3 regions of the Microbulbifer sp. SH-1 genome follow, and region 1 is predicted to be linked to each of the others. Evidence: predicted binding sites of a transcription regulator. Region 1 holds the regulator's gene; each other region holds the start of a gene.
The links. Region 1 encodes PhoB, which activates phosphate uptake and scavenging genes when phosphate is short. Its sites were predicted from a motif close to TGTCATAAANNTGTAACA; they were not measured.
Positions count from the first base shown of each region.

Region 2: the regulator PhoB is predicted to act here: its motif matches at 1,938-1,955, upstream of GNX18_RS05445 (porin).
Region 3: the regulator PhoB is predicted to act here: its motif matches at 2,589-2,606, upstream of GNX18_RS10215 (ethylbenzene dehydrogenase-related protein).

Region 1 covers NZ_CP046948.1:3,469,603-3,475,112, reverse strand. Annotated here, with positions in the region: gene GNX18_RS14245 (chorismate lyase) at 1-407, shown strand, start outside; gene ubiA (4-hydroxybenzoate octaprenyltransferase) at 433-1,320, shown strand; gene phoB (phosphate regulon transcriptional regulator PhoB) at 1,452-2,156, shown strand; gene phoR (phosphate regulon sensor histidine kinase PhoR) at 2,419-3,732, shown strand; gene traF (conjugal transfer protein TraF) at 3,801-4,961, opposite strand; gene GNX18_RS14220 (hypothetical protein) at 5,232-5,510, opposite strand, start outside.
Region 2 covers NZ_CP046948.1:1,217,937-1,223,446, reverse strand. Annotated here, with positions in the region: gene GNX18_RS05450 (OsmC domain/YcaO domain-containing protein) at 1-706, shown strand, start outside; gene GNX18_RS05445 (porin) at 928-1,869, opposite strand; gene GNX18_RS05440 (DNA internalization-related competence protein ComEC/Rec2) at 2,170-4,698, shown strand; gene GNX18_RS05435 (MotA/TolQ/ExbB proton channel family protein) at 4,757-5,380, shown strand; gene GNX18_RS05430 (biopolymer transporter ExbD) at 5,410-5,510, shown strand, end outside.
Region 3 covers NZ_CP046948.1:2,409,884-2,415,393, reverse strand. Annotated here, with positions in the region: gene GNX18_RS10225 (DNRLRE domain-containing protein) at 1-196, opposite strand, end outside; gene GNX18_RS10220 (DUF1566 domain-containing protein) at 275-964, opposite strand; gene GNX18_RS10215 (ethylbenzene dehydrogenase-related protein) at 961-2,475, opposite strand; gene GNX18_RS10210 (TonB-dependent siderophore receptor) at 2,718-4,841, shown strand; gene GNX18_RS10205 (PepSY domain-containing protein) at 4,955-5,510, shown strand, end outside.

The sequences.
Region 1 (5,510 bases):
TCAACCAGGGCTGGCAGCAACCGCGCCTCGAAGAGCGTCGCGCCCTCGGCCTGCGCGACAAATCCCTCGCCCTCGTGCGCGAAGTTTTGCTCTGCGGTCGCGGCCAACCCTGGGTCTACGCCCGCAGTATCCTGCCTGAGCGCTCCCTGGCCGGCAAACACCGCCACCTGCGCAGTCTCGACAACCGCCCCCTGGGGGAACTCCTGTTCAGCCGATCCGATATGCGGCGCGGCCCCATCGTCCTCAATCAGCTTGCGCGCAATCCCCAATGCCAGCTCGAACAGTTCGCCGACATGGCCACCCGCGCCTGGGGCCGCCGCTCCACCTTCTGGCTCGGCGACAAGCCCCTGTTGGTTGCGGAAACCTTCCTCAGCAGTTTCAATCCCCACAGTCCACCCTCCGCCTGAGGGCTACGCGTTCCGGGAGACACCTATGCAAGTGATCAGCCAACAGATACAACAGCGCTGGCCGCAACTGCTTCCCTACTGGCAGCTGGCGCGCCTCGACCGCCCCATCGGCTCGCTGCTGCTGCTCTGGCCCACCTGGTGGGCCCTGTGGATTGCCGCTGAGGGCTGGCCGGGTCTGCATCTGTTTGCGGTGTTCACCCTCGGTGTGGTCCTCACTCGCGCCGCCGGCTGTGCCGTCAACGACTTCGCCGACCGCAACATCGATGGCCACGTGAAGCGCACCAACCAGCGCCCCCTGGCCACCGGTGCGGCCACGCCGAAGGGCGCTCTGCTGCTGTTCGCGGGCCTGATGCTGGCGGCCTTCCTACTGGTGCTGACGACCAACCGGCTCACTGTACTGTTGTCGCTGCCGGCACTGGCGCTGGCCTTTTGCTACCCCTTTGCCAAGCGCTATACCCACCTGCCACAGGTGGTGCTGGGCGCCGCCTTCAGCATGGGTATTCCCATGGCGTTCGCGGCGGTGCAGGGAGAAGTGCCGGCGGTGGCCTGGCTGATTTTCACCGCGAATCTGCTGTGGACCGTGGCCTACGACACCTTTTACGCGATGGTGGACCGGGACGACGACTTGCGGATCGGGGTCAAGTCCACCGCCATCCTGTTTGGCGATATGGACCGGGTGATGACCGGCAGTTTGCAGGCGATGGTCGTTTTGGCGCTGCTGATGCTGGGCAGCCGGGAGGCGCTGGGTGCTCTGTTTTACTGCGGCGTGGCCGCGGCGACCGGGCTGTTCATCTATCAGCAGTGGCTGGTGCGGAATCGGCAACGGGAACTCTGCTTTCAGGCGTTTCTCAACAGTAATTGGGCTGGCGCGGCGATTTTTGCAGGTATTTTTTTCCATTTTCTAGCCAACTGAACCTACCTTTTGGCGGCGAGGTCGTGATCGCCGCACAGCTGTCATATATTTGTCATTAAAGTGACGTTAAATGGCCACTCTAAGAAAAGTCAGTTAAGTGACAAATTCACCAGCTAGGGTATGGCAGGCAGATGCACAGCAAGACGATCCTCATAGTCGACGACGAAGCCCCGGTCCGGGATATGCTGCGAATTGCGCTGGAGATGGCGGATTACCGCTGCCTTGAGGCGGAGAATGCGCAGGCGGCGCACGCACTGGTGATCGACGAGAAGCCGGATCTGGTGCTGCTGGACTGGATGCTGCCGGATGTTTCCGGGGTTGAGCTGGCCCGCCGCCTGAAGCGCGACGAGCTGACGTCTTCGCTGCCGATCATCATGCTGACGGCGAAGGGCGAGGAAGATCACAAGATCAAGGGGCTGGAAACCGGCGCCGACGATTACATTACTAAGCCGTTTTCTCCGCGCGAGCTGGTAGCCCGTCTGAAGGCGGTTCTGCGTCGCGCGGGGCCGACGACGCCGGAGGAACCGCTGACGGCGGGGGGGCTGGTGCTGGATCCGATCAGCCACCGGGTGACGATCAATGGCCAGCCGGTGGAGATGGGGCCGACGGAGTTCCGTTTGCTGACGTTTTTCCTTTCGCACCAGGAGCGGGCCTATACCCGTACGCAGTTGCTGGACCATGTGTGGGGCGGCAATGTGTATGTGGAGGAGCGCACGGTGGACGTGCATATCCGTCGCCTGCGCAAGGCACTGACCATCGACGGTCACGAGCGCTATATCCAGACCGTACGCGGTACCGGCTACCGCTTTTCTGTACAGACTGTGGAAAGGGTGTAATCCTACTCCGCACGTTTTTTGTGGACTCCGTAGAGAGTCCGGTGGCGGTCGAGCACCGGGCTTGGGTTTTTGAAACCGCTGTGAATACGTCCCTGTACGCTGCGTCGGCAACATCCCTGTTGCCGACGCTTTCAAAAACCCAAGCCCGGCACTCGCCCTTCACTTGAAAACCCGCACTTCGGTTCGGGCATTTCCTTCGTATAAAGTCCGCAGGTCCACTGAGAATAATCAGTGCACCCCAAAACAAGATGGCCCAACCATCATGCTCGATCGCAGTATTGGCGAGTTCTCGCGCTTTATCGTCATCGCCCTCGGCACCACCATTCTCGGTTTTTCGACCGACAACTGGTGGCTGGCGCTGTGCGCCGGCCTCGCCGTGTATCTCGGCTGGCTGCTGTGGCAGCAGAACCAGTTCGACCGCTGGCTGAGCAACGGTCGCCGCGGTCCCGCGCCGACGAGCTTCGGAGTATGGGGGGATATTTCCGACGATTTCTATCGACTGCAACGCCGCCACCGCAAGGAAAAGCAGAAGCTCCATTCCATGCTGCGCCGGGTGCAGGACAGTACCAGTGCGCTGCGCGAGGGGATTGTGGCACTGGAGGATGAGGGCAATCTGGCGTGGTGGAATCCGGCGGCGGGGCAGATGTTGCGCCTGCAGGCGGATGATGCGGGGCAGCCGCTGGTCAACTTCGTTCGCGATCCGCGGTTTGTGGAGCATATGCACAACCGTATGTTCGGGCGCGGTCGCGCGTCGCTGGAGCCGATTACGCTTCCGGCGCCGGGGGACGATTCGCGTATTCTGACCATGGAGGTGACGCGCTTCGGTCAGGATGAGGCGTTGGTGATCGTGCGGGATGTGACGCGACTGCACAACCTCGAGCAGATGCGGCGGGATTTTGTGGCGAATGTGTCTCATGAGTTGCGCACGCCGCTGACGGTGATTGCGGGTTATCTGGAGACGCTGCAGATGAGCGGTCAGGCGCCGCGCAACTGGGAGCGGCCGCTGACGCAGATGAGCGAGCAGACGGTGCGGATGACCGGGCTGGTGAACGATCTGCTATTGCTGGCGCGGCTGGAAACGTCGGAGCGCGACACTGGCCGCGACAGGGTGTCGGTCCGGCAGTTGATGGAGCAGGTGGCCGGTGAGGCGCGCTCACTGAGTGGCGGGCGCCACGAGATCACCGTGGAGTGTACCGAGGACTGCACTATTACCGGCACCGCTGGCGAGCTGCACAGTGCGTTTGCAAACCTCGCCTTCAACGCGGTGAAGTACAGCCCTGACGGCGGGCCGATTGAACTGCGCTGGCGCTTGGATGCGGCGGGCGGGCATTTTTCCGTGAAGGACTGTGGTATCGGTATAGATCCGGTGCATATCCCCCGTCTCACCGAGCGTTTCTACCGAGTGGATGCGGGCCGCTCCCGGGAGAGTGGCGGCACCGGTCTCGGCCTCGCCATCGTCAAACATGTGCTGCTGCGCCACGGTGCCAACCTCACGGTCAGCAGTGTGCCTGGCCGCGGCAGTACCTTCACGCTCAATTTCCCAACGCACAAACTGACCCTGGCCAGCTCGGCCTGAGTGTCTGACCTGAGTGCCGGAAATGCAAAAGGGGCCCGCAGGCCCCTTGCGCAGGCTACCGACAAATCTTACAGATCCAGACCAAACTGCAGAGCTGCGCCGTAGGTGTCGTCGGAGGATTTGATCGCGGACAGGTGGAACTGCACCACGTCAAACGGCGAGAAGCCGATACCCGCTGTCAGCGCGCCATCGTAAGTGTCTTTCAGGTCGTGGCGGTACCCAATCCGCAGCTGGGCCCAATCAAACAGGTCCGCCTCCATACCCAGACGCGCGATCTGTACTTCACCGGCACCTTCGAACGCCTCGATGGAATTCAGGTCCAGATCCGCCAACAGGGTAAATACTTCACCGGTATAACCAAGGCCCGCGGTCAGTTGCGGTTCCAGCTGGATTTTTACCCCACCCTGTATGGTGTCGTAGTCCTGGGCAATGGCATTGCGCAGGGATACACCGCCCTGCAATTCACCCCAGTTGATGGTCGCGCCGAAGTCGATATTGAAATTGCTGTGCTCCAGCATGTAGTCATCGGCGTCGAAGTCGTCGCTGTCAAAGTCCGCGATCGTTTCGAGGTACTCGATGGTTTCAACCCGCTGGTATTTCGGCGTTGCGCCGAGAGAAACCTGGTAACCCCCGAAAGTGAATTGGCGGGCGGCGGCAAAGCCGATTTCCTGCAGGGAATAACCAAACGCGCCGGCTGCGGTTTGCAGGTCACTTTCGTCGAAAATCTGCTCACCGAAGTCTTCCAGCAGCTCCACGTCAGAATCCGCCAGCCGGATCTCCGTCGCCACGAAGACGGACTGGCGAACAAACAGCAGGCCGGATGCCAGGCTGTTGGGAACGGCAATGGTCAGCTGGGCACCGGCATCCACCGTCAGCCGCCCCTGATCCAGTATTTCCAGTTGCGCGAGAATGTAATTCGCATCGTCCTGGGTGGCGGTCAAACCGTCAATGTCGTCGAGAAAGTCGCTCAGATCCTCGCTGGTGTCGAAGAATTCATTCTCGTCGTTGGCAATTGCCCCCACATCTATATTGAGCGCGAAATCGTCGTTTTCTTTGAAATTGGTCAGGGTCGCCGGGTTGATCAGCGCACTGTAGGTGTAATCGCCACCGGCGACGCCGGCGCCGGCCATGGCGCTACCGCGACCGGAAAATACTTCTGCGGCTACCGGTGCCGCCCCCAGAATAGCCCCTGCCGCAACAATGCCGGCAATTTGGTTCTTGGCCCACATAAACAACCAGATCCTTTGTTCGTATCAGTCAGAATAATTTTTGTACACGCCATTAGTCAGAATTATTGGCGGCGCCAAAATAGCCCTAACCACTTGGCGCGACAATAGCTCTTCCGGGTTATTTTGTGACAAACCTCTCATCGAGACTGAGAACTTTATTCATTTTGAGTCCGGAGAGACCGGAGGGTATGGGGCGCCGGGCGTGGGCTCGCACCCGGCGGGAAGCAGACGAGTTCGATAGTGGGGGAAGCCGTGGGAAGGAGCGCTGGATTAATCCAGCTCCTGCAAACTCCGCTCTTCGCCGTCGATGCGATAGTGCGCGGTACCGTCTGCCGAAAGCCGGGTGGCGGACTTTGTAAGAGCTATGTGTACCAGCTTGCGCTCACTGTCGCGGATCAGCAGATGCTCGCGCCCCTCGTCATCCACTGGCAGGCTGCGCCCGCCGGTGAGGCTGTCGCGCAGGGCGCGCAGTTGCGGTACATCGCGGTAGCGGTCCAGGTCTTTGGACAGTTTGTGCTTCATGCGCTCGGATTCGTGCAGGGCCGCGGC
Region 2 (5,510 bases), 2.3 Mb from region 1:
CGGCAATCACCACGACAGCAACGACACCGAGGCCAATCGCCTGTTTGCCATCCTCGAGGAGATGGGCAAAGAGGTGTACATGGCCAGCTACAGCGAACTTGGCGCGCCGGCCTGCCGGATTCTGGTGCCGGGTTACTCCGAGGTGTATCCGGTGGAAGACCTGATCTGGGATAACACCAACAAGGCGCTGGATTACCGTGAGGACATCCTCAATCTGCACCGCCTTGACGATGACGCGCTAGAGGATCTCGTGGAGCGCTTGGAAGAAAGCCAGCTCGACAATTATGAAAAGATCACCACCTTGATCGGTGTCGAGTTCGACGAGAACACTGTGTGGGGCCAGCTCACCATTCTTGAACTGAAACTGCTGGTGTGTCTGGCGCTGCAGCGTTACGAGGAAGCGCAGGAGTTGGTGGAGAGTTTCCTGCAGTACAACGATAACACCGTCGAGCGCGGACTGTTCTACCGCGCAGTACAGGCGGTATTGGAAATTGCGCTGGACGATGATCTGGAATTGGACGATTACATCGTTAACCTGCGGCGCATGTTTGGCGAAACCACCATGGAGGCCGTGGTGGGATCGGTGGATGGCAGTGTGCGTTTTTACGGCCTTACACCCACGAATATGCAGTTGGAAGGCCTGGATAAGCACCTGCGTCTGATCGAGAGCTACAAGAAACTGCACGCGGCGCGCGCGGCAGTTTGATTGCTCTCGTTGTAGGAGCCTGCTTGCAGGGCCGGACACCGCTCCGGGGAGGGCTGCTTGGCACGGGGCCTGAATGTTCGCCTGCAAGCAGGCTCCTACAGGGATGTTCATTTCTGGCTGTGTGGCTGGGCCGGAGCGCAATTTGTAGGAGCCTGCTTGCAGGCGAACGGTCCGGAGCACGGAAGAGTTCGCCTGCAGGCAGGCTCCTACAGGGGAGTGGGTTAGAATTTGAACTCGGTACCGATACCGAAGTAGTTGCGCTCGTATCCGTCTGCGGCAGTTTCATCGGTGTAGAAGGTGAACACCTTGGCCGCCGATGAAAGTTTGTAATCGAGTCCCAGGCTAAACGTTTCGCCATTGTCCTTGATGATGTCGGACTGGCCGTACTGGGCTTTCGCGGTCCAGTTGTTGATCTTGTACGCCACAGAAGTCATCCACCCGTCCTGCTTGCTGTGGTCTGCTTTTTCCTGTTCCTCGTACAGCGCACCCAGCTGGAGGTTGCCGAAGCTGTACTGGGCAACCAGGCGATTCACATTCCAGTCATTGGCTTCCACGTCCTGATCAAAAGCGTAGGCCAGGTACACGCCGTTGTTGTCATAGGCGAGCGATACTGAGGTGCCGTTGTCGCGGGTGTCGATCAGGTTGTTTTCGCTGTCAAAAATCTCCGCATCCTTGTTGCTGATGTAGGCCGCTGACGCCCTGAAGCCGGCGAAAGAAGGCGTTGTGTACTGCAGGTTGTTGGATTCGCGATTGTCGCTGCGGGTAATCAGGCTTTTGATATCGCCTTCCAGGTCGTTAAACAGGTCGACACGGTTCTGGGCTTCTTTCAGGGGCGTGTCAAACTTGCCCCCGATCACCTGACCGAAACCGCCCTCGAGGCCCGCATAAATGTTGCGCTGGCTGAAGGTTTCTTCCGCTTCACCGTCGATATCTACTTCGTATTCCATCTTGTAGATACCCTTGATACCGCTATCCAGCGGCAGCTCGCCTTTCACGCCCAGGCGGGAGGCGTTGCTTTTAATGTCGGTATTGGCGCCGTCACCCTCGTCGTTGGACTGGAAGGATGCATTGGCCTTGCCGTAAAAGGTGAACACGTCGGACTGGGCAAGGGTTGGAACAGGAAGCGCAGCGGCCAGTGCCAGAGTGAACGCGGTCTTTTTCATGGTCGGTCTCGTAGAGTGACTTAACGGGGTGAGCCATAGCTCGGATGCCGCGCAGTTTGCTGCTCTTTTGTTACAAACATGTGAAAGATGAAAGGTTGGTGTAAGTTTTGTTGCGGCGTCGCCGTTTAAAATCACCAAAAGTCACGAATGTCTTTTCCGGTGTGAATTGTTGCTGCTTGAACCACGCAAGTTGCTCCGTTCTAATCCCAGGATGTGGTCGAAGGGTCATGGCGCAGGAAGCGATGAAATGGCCGGCTCGACGTAAAGGCAGGCCGAAGAAATTGGAATTCAGGGGGCTCGGTGAAGGGATTGCGCGGGTCGTTCGCGGCCTTGTGGTCGCTGGCGCTGGGGATTGGCCAGGTGGCATTCTGGCCCGCGCTGCCGTGGGATGCCGACACCGCGGCAGCTCTGGCCCTTGGGGTCATATCAGTCGCTTTGCTGGCGGTTATCGGCGGCTGGCTTTCCCGGTTTGCGGCCGCGCCGCGTTTTGCACTCTGCTATCTGCTGTTGCCGTTTGTGCTTGGAAGCTGCTGGGCGCTCCAGGCAAATCACCAATCTCTTGCCGAGCGCCTGCCCCTGGCACTGCACGGTAAGGATCACAAGGTTACCCTCGAGATCGAAGGCCTCCCGGAAGCTTCGACGGCGGTTGCCAATTTCGGATCGCCCGGCGTCGTTCCGGGATTCTTCGACAGTCGCTTCCGCGCGCGGGTGCGGGACTCTGAGCGGCGGGAGTTTGTCGGCAAGCGCCTGTTGCTGCGCTGGTATCGGGTGGACCCCGATACCATGGCGAAGATGATTCCGGGCAGTCGCTGGAGCATGACGCTGCGCCTTAAGCGCCCGCGAGGCAGTATCAATCCCCATACGTTTGATTACGAAGCCTGGTTGCTGGAGCAGGGGATCTACGCCACGGGTTACGTGCGTGAGCGCGGTGCCGCGCCTGAGTACCTTGGTGTGGAGCGCGGTGTCGGGTCTCTGGTCAGCGGCCTGCGCGAACACCTGCGACGGCAGATTACCGCGCCCGATGCCGGTGACCACGCGCTGAAGCAGGAAGAATTGATCCGCGCCCTGCTGCTGGGGGATACGGGCGGGGTGGACTCCGCAACACAGGATCTGTTGCGCAGAACCGGTACGGCGCACCTGCTGGCGATTTCGGGGCTGCATGTGGGCATGGTGGCGGGGTTCTTCCTGCTCTTGGGTGGTCTGGTGAGCCGGGTGGTGGGCATTTTCCGACCGCATAACCCTCTGTTGGTCGCCGGCGCTGCCGGCCTGGCTGCGGCGATGGCATACACCCTCGTCAGCGGTGCGCCTCTGTCAGCCCAGCGCGCGCTCATCATGACGACGATTGCCATCGTTGCACTGGTGTTTCGCCGCAGATTCGGCGCAGGTCTGGCGTTTGTCACAGCGCTGGCCTGTGTGTTGCTGCTGCAGCCCCTTGCGCCTCTGAATGCCGGTTTCTGGCTTTCGTTTGTCGCAGTGGGTGCGCTATTGCTGCGTTTCCGTGGGCGGAGCAGCGGCGAAGATGGCGAGACGGCGGGGCAAGAGCGGCCCCGTATTCAAGTGTTTCGACCCCTGAATTATCTGCGTACCGCGCTGCAGAGCCAGTGGGCAATTCTTGTCGGTCTGGCGCTGCCGTCTATCTTGATCTTCGCCGGGGTCAGCCTGAGCGGTTTGCTGCTCAATCTTATTGCGATTCCCTGGGTTGGGTTCACCATTTTACCGCTGATTTTTCTCGCCGCTCTGACACCGGCGCCGCTGCAGCTGGGGTTGTGGCGGCTGGCGGATATCCAGCTGGGCTGGCTGCTGGATTTCCTGGCCGTCGCCGATAGCGCTTTGCCGGGATGGCAGTCACTCCCGCTTCCCTCCCATCTGATCCTGCTTCTCGCGCCGCTCAGTTGCGGGGTATTGCTGTTACCACGCGGTCTACCGGGGCGCGCCCTCGGCTGGGCGCTTCTGCCGGTGCTGCTGGTGGGGTTGTTGCCCTGGACGCGGCCGTCAGAACCGTATCTGGCACTGACGGTGCTCGATGTGGGGCAGGGCCTTGCGGTGGTTGCTGCCACCGAACGGAAAACGCTGGTATTTGATACTGGCGCCAGCTCTGGTAGTGGCTGGAGTGCGGGCCGCAGCATTGTGGCGCCGTTTCTGTTGGCGGACGGGCGCCAGCGGCTGGATGCGCTGGTGGTAAGCCACGGCGACCGCGACCACGCCGGTGGGGTGCCGGGCGTGATGTCGCAGCTACGGGTCGACACTCTAATTGCCCCTGGGACACTGGCGTCGCGATGGCCGGGGGCCGCAACATCAAGCCCCTGCGTTGCCGGCGGGCGGGAGTTATGGGGCGAGCTGCACATCGAGTGGTTGTGGCCGCGCACCTCAGGGTTGAGCGGGGATGAAAACGACCACAGCTGTGTGGCCCTGCTCACCTGGCGCGGTGTGCGGATACTACTGGCCGGCGATATCACCAGTAATGTCGAGGCTCAGTTGCCAGCCCGTTATCCTGCGTTTGCTCCTGTGGATCTGCTGATCGCCCCGCACCACGGCTCGCGCACATCCTCATCACCCGCGCTGCTCGACTGGGCACGGCCGGCGCGGGTGGTGTTCAGTGCCGGCTTCCGCCACCACTTTGGCCACCCGCACCCGGAAGTGGTGGCGCGCTATCGGCGGTTGCCGGCGCAGCAATTCAATACCGCTGACAGCGGAGCGGTCCGCTTTCACTGGGATGGGAGCGGACAGTTGAATATTGAGCGGGCGCGCGCGCGAGGGCGCTTTTGGTATGCGGATCACAGCAATAAAAAAGTTAACAATCAGGCACTTAGCCATAGTGGTGAGCTGTGATAAAGTGTTTGGTCTTCAAACCATAACAAATCCGTTCCGCAGTCGGGGCTCATAAAACGTGTTAGAAATCATCAAGTCCGGCGGCTGGTTGATGCTGCCAATCCTGCTCTGTTCCGTGGCTGTTATCGCCATTTTTATCGAGCGTCTGTGGACGCTGAATGAGCGCAAGATCGCTCCGCGGGCGCTGTTGGGCGACGTCTGGAACAGCCTGAAAAACAATCAGTTAACCACAGACAAAATCCGTGAACTGCGGGATTCCAGTCCTCTGGGACGCATTTTTGCCGCGGGCCTGTCCAACTCCAAACATGGCCGCGAGGTCATGAAAGACAGTATTGAAGAGGCTGCCAGCCAGGTGGTGCACGAGTTGGAGCGCTTCCTCAATGTGCTGGGCACCATCGCCGCGGTTGCACCGCTGATCGGCCTGCTGGGCACTGTGGTGGGGATGATCCAGGTATTTACGGCGATCATGCTGGAAGGGACCGGTAACGCGGGGGTGCTTGCGGGAGGTATTTCCCAGGCTCTGATCACCACTGCGGCGGGCCTGAGCGTTGCGATTCCGGCGCTGATGGCGCACCGCTACTTCCAGCGTCGGGTGGATTCCATTGTCGTCACCATGGAGCAGGAAGCCGTAAAACTGGTGGATGCGCTGCACAGCGACCGCCGCGTCGAAGCTGCAGCCTGAGCGCTTGGCCGAACCATCAGGAGCGCACGATGCAATTCCGCCGCCAGAGTACCGAGCAGGAGGGGGTCAACCTCACGCCACTGATCGATGTGGTATTCCTGCTGTTGATCTTCTTCATGGTGTCTACCAC
Region 3 (5,510 bases), 1.1 Mb from region 1:
TGGAATAACCGTAGCTGACGTAGGGGTTGCTACTGCTGCCGTCGGGAGAAAAGCCGATGACCGCGCTGTTGCTGCCGTCCTTGTCCCACACCAGCCGGTAGTGTTTGGTGGCTGCATTTGCGCCGGTTGCCGCGAGGACGGAGATCAGTCCCGCCGCGCCCGTTGCCAGTGCCAGGCTGCCCAGAGAGGATTTCATTGGGAATTCCTTGTGCGTGTTTATTGTTAACGGAAAATAACCAGGAGAATCGTTACAGCGAGGGCAGTGTGAGAGGGGTTAATGACAGCTTTTTGAATCGGCACTGACCAGGCGCACAAAAGCGGCATTTCGATGCGGAATTGTGAACTTTTCCCCTTCGATAAAACTGATGGCCTCAGCTCCGGTTTGCAGATGCCGGTAAACATTTTGCAATGTATCACCCTCATCGGCGGTCCAGTAATCACCGCGCTTGGTATGCGGGAAATAGTCCGTATCAATTTTTGCCTGGCCCGCCTTGGCCAGGGGGTAGATCAGGGTGGCGAGCTCGGTGCTCGTCGGCAGCCGCCAGTTGTTTTCGCCGCACAGGGTTTGCCGGTTGGTGCGGCGGATCAGGTCCTCGGTATCGCAGCGTGTCTTTTCAAAATAACAGTCACCGTTATCGGGAACACCAGCTCCCGGCAAAGGTTCTGCCAGATTTGTTCTTGCCGCGGTGTGAAATCCTGCGGCTCCCGCACGGTACCAGGAGTAAGTCCACAGGCCATCGTGAATGCCCTCATTGTCGGTTTTGACTTCCCACAGCAGGCTAGTGTTGCGGTCGCACACGCAGGACCAGGGCCCCGCCCACGGCGGTAGGGGTTTACCATCGGCAGCGATCTTGGTGAGGTGATAGGGCGCAGGTTCCGGTATGGACGGCTGATGTAACACGGCCGCGGTGATGGCCGCGAGCGGCACGCCGACGATTAACAGGGTGCGTTGCCAGAGGTTCATTGTTGCAGCTCCAGCCTGATCGCGCGGGTGTGGCGCGTGTGAGCGATCTGCGCGCGATCAAACGCCGATACCCACAAGCAGATCCCGTCGTGAATGGGGACGTCCAGTGAAGAACCAGTGACCAGCTTGCGCGCCATTTCCAGTGTCCAGTAACCGTCGCGCCACTGCGCGCGCGCGCGCACGTCGGCGCGGTCGCCCTCGAAGCGGTTGGAGTTGTAGATGACCGAGGGCATCGCGGTCCCTTCGGCATAATTGTTGTCTGCTTCCGCAGAGTAGGGCTGGTAGTCAAACCAGGAGGCAACCCACTGCGGGCGGCTTTCCCGGTCTGTTTGCGCTTGTTGGTATACGGCGAGTTGCGCCGGATCCAACGGCAGGCGTTTGGGCGTGATTGCGCCCGGGCGATACCACTGCCAGTTCATCACATAGGCACCGGACTCCTTGCCGTCCTGCTGGTATCCGGCGGTGTAGCGCCGCGCACCGGGGCGCGGAATATCCGGGCTGGAGATGTAGTTGTCATCGGCCAGATACATGTCGTTGGTGCGCACCACCTTCCAGTGCCAGAGGTCGTGCAGTTGGCCGTCGTCGCTGTAGTGATAACCTTTGCCGTGCCAGTTGGCTGGTGCGTTTTTCAAGGGCTTCCTGCCAAGGTGCGCGGTGCCGGCTGCGGCAAAGTCGCAATCGGGAGAGAGCAGCACCGCGAACTTGTCCTCGTAATGACGGGTTTCGTTGAACTGATGGAAGCCGTGTTGTTGAACCTCCCAGCCGTGGGCGCTTTTCACAAGGGGCAGGTGTGCCAGGCTCTCATCGGCATCGCGCCAGCGTGCCTGCAGGTAAAACTCCTCGCGGTTATGCAGCGCGCGCAGTTCCACCTCGGTCGCGCCGTTGTCGAAGTTGGCACCGCCATCTGTAAAAACATACAGGGTGCGGGCGCTCTGCCATGGTGGTTCGCTGCCTTCGCCATCGATATGTATAGGAATACGCAAAGGTATGGCGTTGACGGTGAGGGTGAAATGGCTCTGCTGGCGGAGGTTTACCCAGCCCAGGGACACCAACAACGAGCCGAGTCCGATCACGACAACGCCTGCTACTAAAGAGGTGCGCGAGAGTTGCGGCACGAGTGTAGCGACGAGTGCCTGCCTACCCCAGCGGATACCGTAAAGGCCGCCGTGAAGGAATAGGTACAGCAGCACGCCGAAGGCGCAGGCCAGATGCACCTGCCGCAGGTTGGTACCGCTGAACAGCAGCCAGCCACTGATGATGGCGACGGCGAGCAGCGGGTAGCCGGCACGAATGATCGCTCGATGCCAGCCTGGCCAACGGCGGAAAGGAGTGCCAGTCGCCGATGGGATGCGCAGACGGTGCACGACAAAGCCGAGAGCAATAAAGGAAAGCAGCAGCGCGCTGAAAAAATGGAGCTGATGTACCTTGCCTTGGGGAAGCAGTTCTTCGATTTGTATCAACGCAGGCTGCGACAGAGTGGCGATGCGCAGTCCAGTAAGCAGGCAAATCAAGACAGCGAACACCGCAGCGCAGTGGGTCAGTACCCAGAGAGGGCTCTTCTGCCGGCTGGAATGACTAGGGGGCAAGGTGGTGGCCTCAAAAATAGGGCAGGGTAAATGGCGCGAGTGGCAGTTTGATGACCGGATAAATGGGCCAGTCTTAACAAAATCTAAATGATAATCTGTTGTATTTGCATGTTTGCTAAACTAAACTCCCGTCCTAAATTCAAGGGGTAGTCACTGGGGACACATCCATGCAACCGAATCACCGTCTGTTTGCCAGCGCTGTTCTGGCGGTCGCCCTCGCCGCAGCCAATGCGGCTATTGCCGCGGAAGTGAAAAATTCCGAGAGGCTCGAGAATGTGGAAGTCGTCGGCGAGCAGGTGGACTCCTACCTGGTCAGCGACCTGGACACCGCGACGGGCCTCGGTCTATCGATTATGGAAACACCGCAATCGGTATCCGCAATCGGCCAGGTGCAAATGGACGACTTCAATTTGTATAACCTGAATGATGCACTGCTGGCCGTACCGGGCATTCAGGTGGAGAGTGTGGAAACCGACCGCACCTACTATTCCTCCCGCGGCTTTGACGTCACCAACTTCCAGGTCGATGGCGTGGGTCTGCCATCGACCTACGGCAACCGCAGCGGTGAGACCGATACTTCCATCTACGAGCGCATCGAAGTGGTGCGCGGTGCCAATGGCCTGATGAGTGGCGCCGGCAATCCGTCAGCCACCGTCAATATGGTGCGCAAACGCCCCACCGATGATCTGCAAATGTCTTTCAGCGCCATCGCCGGTTCCTGGGACAGTCTGCGTCTGGAGAGCGATGTATCCGGCACCCTGACCGATGGCCTGCGCGGCCGCGTGGTAATGACCAAAGAAGACAGGGAGTCGTATCTCGACTTCTACGCCATGGACAAATCTGTGGTTTACGGCGCGCTGGAAAAGGACCTGGGTGAATCCACCCTGTTGACTCTGGGCGCCAGCTACCAGAGCAGCCTCGCCGACAGCCCACTGTGGGGCGCGCTGCCGCTGGTGTACTCCGACGGGACACCCACCGATTACGACGTGTCCGCCTCCACCTCTGCCGAGTGGGCCTACTGGGACAACATTGAGAAAGAAGTCTTCGCCGAACTGAAGCACGAGTTTGCCAACGGCTGGGAACTCAAGGGCTACTACAGCACTGCGGACATCGAAGGCGACAGCGAGCTGTTTTATATGTACAGCCTGCCGGATCGCGACACCGACGTAGGCCTGATAGGCTACGCCAGCGGCTATACCCTGGACGGCAAGCAGGACGTGTTCGACCTGCGCGTATCCGGTACTTACCAGCTGCTGGGGCGCGAGCACGACCTGCTCTTCGGCTACAACTGGACCGAAGGCTCAACCAGAGAAGTTTCGCTGTACGACTACACCAACGGCTTCCCGCCGATCGGCGACTTCACCCAGTGGAACGGCCAGACCCCGGTCAAACCGGTATATACCGACGGGCTGACCGGCAGTAATTTCGATGAAGAGCAGAGTGCGTTTTACGCTGCGACCCGCTTCCGCCTAACCGACAGCCTGAGCTTGGTGGGCGGCGCCCGCGTGGTGAACTGGGAGGCCGAAGGTGAAGGCTACGGTACCAGCAAAGTCACCAAGGTGGATGGCAAGGTTCTGCCCTACGCGGGTGTGGTGTACAGCCTGACCGACAATTACTCCCTTTACGCGAGCCACACAGAAACCTTCCGTGCGCAGGATGATGTTGCCGAAGATCTGTCTTTTATTGACCCAACCGAGGGCGTCAATGACGAGGTGGGAGTAAAAGGGCAATTTCTCGGCGGCAAGCTCATTGCAACCCTGGCTTACTACCAGACCCAGCAGAACAACGTGGCGGAGTTTGCCGGCCAGATTGAAGACCCGAACAACGATCAGGTGATGATCGACTACTACGAAGGTCGCGATTACGACAGCAATGGCTACGACCTGACCGTCAGTGGTGAACTTGTCGAAGGCCTGCACATGGAGTTCAGCTACGCCAAGGTGGATATCGAGAACAAGGCCGGCAATGGTCTGAACCGCGACTTCATCCCCGAGCAGACTGTACGCTTATACGCCAGCTACCGTCCGGCGATGCTCGACCAGCTCAAGGTGGGCGGTGGCATCAACTGGCAGGATGATATTTCCCGGGTTCACGCTGCTGGCCACACCATTGAGCAGGATGCCTATGCGACCCTGCAATTGTTTGCCAATTACAAGGTGACCGAGCAGCTGAGCTTCTCCATCAATGGTGAAAACCTGACCGACGAGAAATACATCAGCAGCCTGTACTGGGATCAGGGCTTCTACGCCGCGCCGCGCAACTTCAGTGCATCGGTGAACTGGCGTTACTGATTCACCAGTGTAAATCAGAGGCACTCTTGGGGGTGAAGGCCATCAATGGCCTTCACCCCGTTTGTGTTTAGCGATTTGAGATTCTTTGCCGGCGTAACCCAAGCGAGAACAACATGAATAAAACCCTGTTCAAATTGCACAGCTGGATGGCATTGGCCGCCTTTGTCCCGCTGCTGGTCATCTGCATCACCGGCAGTATTCTGGTGTTCAAGCACGAGATTGATTCTCTGTTGCTCGCCGACAAGGTGCGGGTGGATTCGAATGGTCGTGAGCGCTTGAGCCTGGATGCGCTGGAAGCTTCCATGCACAGTAATTTCCCCGGCTATGAGGTCACCGGCTGGGCGCTGTTCCAGGACAAAGACCGCGCGGATCTGGTGTACACCATACAGCACGGCACCGATGAGTGGACCTATGCGCTGATGGACCAGTACACCGGTGAGCCGCTGCGCCCGCCCATGGGACTGACCCATCACTTAACCGATTGGTTACTGGACCTGCACTACACCCTGTTGCTGGGCGACTGGGGCATGCTGATCACCAGTGTCTTCTCCATCCTGCTGTGCCTGTTGGGTATTACCGGCTTTATCCTGTACCGCAAGTTCTGGAAGAACTTTTTCACCCTGCGCTGGAACGCGCGCATGATCGTGTACTTCTCCGATTTGCACAAAA